Linked DNA regions of Prochlorococcus marinus str. MIT 0918. The protein of the gene in region 2 binds, or shares a complex with, the protein of the main gene of each other region. Links are inferred from orthologs where the notes say so. Each region holds a gene or a part of one and is shown on either strand. Other genes may lie near its edges.

Region 1 (3,412 bases), 370 kb from region 2 along the record:
AGTAAGGATAAGAGAGTAATAGATGCTTATTCTGGTATAGGTACAATATCAATACCTCTTGCAAATATTGGTTATGATGTTCTCTCTATAGAAAACAATATAGAGTCTAATAAATTAGCAATTATAAATGCAAAATTAAATCATATAACTAATATTAATTTCTATTGCGGTGATGTAGAAAAATATCTATATGATCTTCTTGAAGAAAGTGATGCACTTATTATTGACCCTCCTAGAAAAGGTTTATCTGTTAAAACAACAAATATTATTTTAGAAAGAATGCCAGATTTAATTATTTATCAAAGCTGTAACCCCTCTTCATTAAGAAGAGATTTAACATCAATTATAGAGAATGGTAATTATACTATAGATAATATTTCAACTCTGGACTTCTTCCCTCAAACAACTCACTTAGAATCTTTAACTATACTAAGAAAATTAAATTCTAAGTTCAGCTAATAATGTTGTTTTTAACTTATCGATTATCTTGTCATGAACTGGGTTTAATTCTATATCTTTTAGTGTTCTATTATCTTTACGATATGTAATCCTAAATGTTTGGCTTACTTTATTATCTTCTATATTATTTCCTTCATATCTATCAATTAAATTTACATCTTTGACGAGTGGCTTACCTACTTTCCTAATAATATTTATCACATCTATAGAATTACATTTATTAGGTAATACAAGAGAGATATCTCTTTCCATGGATGGAACTGTAGGGTATTTCTTGAAATCAACAGTCCATTTATTTTTTCTTGTAGAAGCTATTATTAGATTTTTTAAATCGATCTGAAATAAAAATAATGGGCTAGTGAATCCATATTTATCCATAAATTTAGGATGTAATTGTCCAAAAAATCCTGCTAATTTACCCTCTATGTTTAAACTTGCAGACTTTCCAGGGTGTAATATTAAATTGCTTTCTAAGGGTTTATCTATAATATCTATTCTTAATGCATTTAATGACCGTTCAATTAAACCTCTTGCCATATAATAATCCAGAACTTGTTCTTTAGAGTTATTCTGCCATTGACCTTGCCGTTTTATCCCAATCAAAGCTCCAGAGAGAATTTTAATTTCACAGAATTCATTATTTATTTTTTTATATACATTTCCGATCTCATAAATCCAGCATGCTTTTTGCCCGCTATCTATATTCCTTCTACATACATTTATATGTTCATCCCATAAGTTTGTTCTCAAATGACTTGTTTCACTAAGTAATGGATTTGATATAGAAATTCTTTCTTTATCTCTATCATCTTCTGAAACCAATGAAAATGTTGTTATTTCATTTAATCCACTGGATGAAAGATTAGATCTAATCCTTCTTTCAGCTATTTGACTACTATTTAAACCACCTGGTTTAATTGGATCAGGTAGATTTGAATCAAAATTATCATAACCTACTAACCTAGCTATTTCTTCTATAAGATCAATTTCTCTTTTTAGGTCAATTAATCTATTTGATGGTGGTTGAATATGCCAACCAATATCTGTTTCTTTAACAATACATCCTATTAATGTTAAAAAATCTTTAATCTGTGAATCAGGTAAATAATGCTCTTTATTTATTAATTTGCTATTATTATTATTTATTTTCACTGGACCTAGCAAATCATGTATTCTATCCCTTCTTAAATCAATATAAAAATTTTGTTTTCTTATTTCTCTAGTCCACCATTGGCCATTAAAAATAGAATCAGGAAAATTTTCCTTTATTAAGTCCATTGCTCGAGATGCTGCAATTATAGTTGTTTGGGGACTTATTCCTTTTTCAAATCTACTACTTGATTCTGTTCTAAGACCTATTTCTCTTGAAGAATTTCTAATAGATTGTTGAGTAAATAATGCAGCTTCTAACCATATATTTTTTGTATTATGGTTTACTGCAGAATTTAATCCACCTATTACACCAGCTATAGCTATTATCTTATTCGCACAGGTAATTACAGTTATATTATCTGGTAGTATATACTCTTTTTTGTCAATTGCGATAAATTTCTCACCTGATTCTGATTTTCTAACTCCAAAATCATTTTGAGTAATTTCCTTCCCTGCTAATTTATTGAGCTGATCAGCATCAAATGCATGTAGAGGCTGTCCCTGCTCTATCATTACATAATTTGTTATATCAACTATAGTGTTAATACTATTTATACCTAACTTTTCAAGCCTATCTATTAGCCAATTAGGTGAACTAATATCTCCTCTTAAATTAGTTATATGATGAATGCTATAAATTGAATCCTCAGTAATTAAGTTATCAGAAATTATTTTAGATTCGAACAATTTATATTTAATTGAATTTGATATTTTAGGTAGATTAAGTTTACTTCTCTTTATTGCTGATACTTCTCTAGCTATCCCTACCATTGACATTCCATCTGGTCTATTAGCTGTAATAGCCAAATCAAGAATAATATCCCTTAGGTTTAGTGCTGTTGATGCTGGTGTCCCAACCTTTGGGATTTTGACATCCATCTCTTCCAAAATTGCAATTCCCTCAGAATTATTTGAAATCCCTAGTTCTGCTAAAGAGCAAATCATACCCTCACTAATAACATCTCTTAATTTTGTTGTTTTTATATTCAATCCTATTGATTTTAAAAAACTGCCTTCAGTAGCTACCAATACATGAGTGGAATGCCTAACGTTTCTTGCACCGCAAACAATTTGAAGTGAATTTTCATTACCTATCTGTACTTTGCAAACATTTAATTTATCAGCATTTGGATGTGAGGATATTTCTTCTACAAATCCAACAATGACCCCATCAAGATCGGATGCTAAATCGAGTACATCCTCAACCTCAAAGCCTGACATTGAAAGGGATTCAGCTAGATCTGTTATGTCAGATGGGATCTCTACTAATTCTCTTAGCCAATTAATTGAAACCTTCATATCGTTTGATGATTATCCATAGATCCTACTTATTCAAAGCTTTAGTTTAAAAAATACAGCTCAGCTTGTAGGATAGTAGCTTAATATTACTTATCGCATAAGCCATGTCACGTCCTTATGGCAAATAAAAAGGGCGTCCGGTTCGTATCCACTCAATTGCAGCGATTACCGGTCCAAACCAGCCAATTGGTCTATAGGCACCTATAAAAGTGCATCTTATAGAGCAAAATCATTAAAAAACAAGCTGGAAACTTGAAACCTTAAGTTTCTCTTGTATTAAAATGATCTCTCCTTAATTAAGGAGAACAAATAAACCAATTACCTTTTAAAAAGGAATTTAACTTATGCCTAACTCATTATTTAAAAAGAAATTATCACCTATTAAACCAGGTGATCCAATAGATTATAAGGATGTTGAAACACTAAAAAAATTCATAACTGAAAGAGGAAAGATTCTTCCAAGAAGACTAACAGGACTAACAGCGAAACAACAAAGAGACAT
Region 2 (3,251 bases):
GAAGCATTAGATGTTCTGGTTAAAGAAGAAATTCCTATATATATATCAAAACCCAAAAGAGTCATATTAGGGGGAGGCAGTTATAAGAAAATTGAACTTTTGAAAAAGATATTAAGAAACCTTTGCCCAGGAGGAATAATAGTTATCCCTCTTGCAACGATAGATAATTTAGAAAAAATAATGAGTATTCTAAGAGGTGCTAAATGCAAGTTAAAAATAAGTCAACACCAAAATTATAGAGGTGTCCCATTAAAGCAAGGGACTCGTTTCCAACCTATGAATCCTGTTTTTATTATCAAAGCAAAACTAGAAAAAAAACTTTTATAAACTAATCTTTTTCAGGTTTTGCTACATGTGGCAATCCCCATCCCAATTTATTTCTAAGTACTTGAAAAAACTCATGGTCAGATAGCCTGATAAACCTAACAGGATGATTACTTCTACGAATCAAAACTCTATCTTCAGGCCATACATAACAACCTGCAGTACCATCAACTACCATCATTAATCTCTCCGGGGTAGCAGGGAAAACAGTTACAGGTTCTACGTCACTAAAAACAAGTGCTCTTGATGCTAAAGAATGAGGAGCTATTGGGGTTAACTGAAGCACTGGACAGTCAGGAGTAATTACTGGTCCACCTGCACTGAGAGAATAAGCGGTAGATCCTGTAGGTGTTGAAAGGATTACCCCATCAGCAGCTATATCAACAGGTGCATGCTTTCCTATAGATATCTCAAAATGACACATACTTGTAAGAGGTTCTCTATGTAATGCCATTTCATTAAGACAAAGTGCTTCCCACCTTCTTTGATCACCTCTCATAACACTTACTACTAAACTTGTTCTCTCTTCGATATTCCATTGAGTTGATAGAAGTTGATCGATAGCTCTATCTAAATCTGGCAAGTAAGTCTCTGCTAAAAAACCTAGATGACCTGTGTTTATAGTAAGTATTGGTATTTGCAAAGGAGCAGTTTGCCTTGCTGCTGAAAGCACTGTTCCATCACCACCCAATACAATTGCTAATTTCATAGACTTATCAAAACCATCTGGCACACAAGCGTTATAACCAAGGGTTCTCATATGTTGATCAGGATTAGCAAAACCAACCATCCCACCTGAGCTACTTGCTAGAACTACTTCATAACCTGCTTTTTCAAGCCTTTTATGGATATTCTGAGCTGTCTCTAAAGCAAGCTCTTTACCATCATTAAAAATTAGTCCTAATCGACTAGGCACTAATAAAAAACTTAAACAACATTTTCAGTCTAATTAAAACTTTATTTTTAAGAAAATTCTAATTTAAAAAATATAAGAATCTCCCGAAAATTAAAACTGATCCAAAAATCTAAGATCACTTGTATAAAACCTTCTAATATCATCGATACCGTGCTTAACCATACAAAACCGCTCTACTCCTACTCCAGCTGCAAAACCAGACCATCTCTCTGGGTCAAGATCTAATCCCTCTAAAACAGAAGGGTCAACCATTCCACATCCCATAACCTCAAGCCACTTACCTCTCCATTGAACATCTACCTCAGCAGAAGGCTCGGTAAATGGGAAATAACTAGCTCTAAATCGCACTGGTAAATCTCCAAAAAATGCCTTTAGGAATGCCATAACAGTTCCTCGGAGATGACTGAAATCCAACCCTTCATCAATAGCTAAAACTTCTACTTGATGAAAAACTGGTGAGTGGGTTGCATCAACCGCATCTCTTCGAAAAACTCTTCCTGGAGCAACAATTCTTATCGGAGGAGAATTTTTTTCTAAACACCTTATCTGTACTGGCGAAGTATGGGTTCTTAAAAGTAAATTATTTTCCAAATAAAAAGTATCCTGCATATCTCTTGCAGGATGGTCTTGAGGAATATTTAATGCTGCAAAGTTGTAATAATCATTTTCTATTTCAGGTCCTTCATTAACTTCATAACCAAGTCCACAAAAAAGATCAACTATTTCCTCAGACGTAGTTATTAAAGGATGTCTATGCCCAAAAGGCATTCCTATTGAAGGAGCAGTAACATCAATTCTTTCTTTTTCAATTAATTCATTCAGGTTTTTCTCTTTTAATTCTTTCAGACGTATTTTCAAAAGATCCTGGATTTGTGTCTTTAATAAATTTGCCCTTTGCCCTACAACAGGCCGTTCTGATTTACTTAAACCGGCCATAGAACCTAGAATCTTGGACAAACGACCTTTCTTGCCAAGTAAATGAATTCGGAGTCGTTCTAAAGACTCAGCATCACTTAAATTAGAAATATCTTGTTCAGCTTCTTTTTCTAACCTCGCAAGGTCTGAATTTAGTTGATCAAGAGAAACGTTATTACTCACAGGGGGAAGAGACTCAATAGAAATTTTAAATCAATCATGGTGACTAATTTTGACAAAAAACGAAATTCATCAATGACTTCTTTGAAAATTTTAATTAGTAATGATGATGGAGTCTTTGCTAAAGGTATAAGAACTCTTGCTATTGCAGCCGCAAATCGGGGGCATAAAGTCACAGTTGTTTGTCCTGATCAAGAAAGATCAGCAACAGGCCATGGACTTACATTGCAAGCTCCTATACGAGCAGAAAAAGCTAATGAATTATTTGATCATTCTATCCAAGCCTGGGGTTGCAATGGAACGCCAGCAGATTGTGTGAAGCTTGCTCTAAATGAAATCTTAGAGGAGAAACCTGATCTAATTCTTTCAGGCATAAATCATGGGCCTAATTTAGGTACAGATATTTTCTGCTCTGGCACAGTAGCTGCAGCACTGGAAGGAACACTAGTAGGCATTCCTTCTCTTGCTGTAAGTGTTGCAAGTTTTCAATGGCGACACTTTGATTTTGCAGGAGATTTAGCATTAAAGATTGCAGAAAAAGCCTTAAATCAATTTTGGCCTGAGAATCTACTTCTAAATTTAAATGTCCCACCATGCAATCCATCAGAAATGGGAAATTTAGCCTGGACTAGACTTTCAATTAGACAATATCAAGAACAATTTAGTAAACGAAAAGACCCCAGAGGTAATACCTACTATTGGATGGCTGGTGAAGCAGTGAAAGATTTAAAATCTGCAGGTGATGGCCCTATTGAGTGGCCAAGCGATGTCTCTCAAATAGAATCCCAATCCCCTTCTTTAACTCCTATACAACCAGATTTATTCTGGAGAGGGAATATATCTGAGTTACCAAAGTTATTAATATAAAATTTATTTAACGCGATAAATCCTTTGAAGTAACCAAAGAGAAAAAATC

The links.
Region 1: the proteins of pheS (region 2) and pheT are in contact, whole or in part, in a crystal structure (PDB 6P24), measured with the Escherichia coli proteins. The link is inferred for Prochlorococcus marinus str. MIT 0918 from one-to-one orthologs.

The regions. Positions count from the first base shown.
Region 1 is NZ_CP114780.1:339,190-342,601, reverse strand. What follows is about bases 175-3,249. They hold pheT (phenylalanine--tRNA ligase subunit beta), read right to left. Parts: upstream 2,911-3,249; coding sequence 439-2,910; downstream 175-438. Other genes in these bases: rlmD (23S rRNA (uracil(1939)-C(5))-methyltransferase RlmD), read left to right, coding at 175-459. Also shown: more of rlmD, read left to right, coding at 1-174; rpsR (30S ribosomal protein S18), read left to right, coding at 3,255-3,412.
Region 2 is NZ_CP114780.1:705,109-708,359, forward strand. The notes cover bases 335-3,248. They hold pheS (phenylalanine--tRNA ligase subunit alpha), read right to left. Parts: upstream 2,339-3,248; coding sequence 1,331-2,338; downstream 335-1,330. Other genes in these bases: O5636_RS03770 (NAD(+) kinase), read right to left, coding at 335-1,240; surE (5'/3'-nucleotidase SurE), read left to right, coding at 2,411-3,202; O5636_RS03785 (DUF3611 family protein), read right to left, coding at 3,206-3,248. Outside these bases: precorrin-6y C5,15-methyltransferase (decarboxylating) subunit CbiE, read left to right, coding at 1-327; more of O5636_RS03770, read right to left, coding at 329-334; more of O5636_RS03785, read right to left, coding at 3,249-3,251.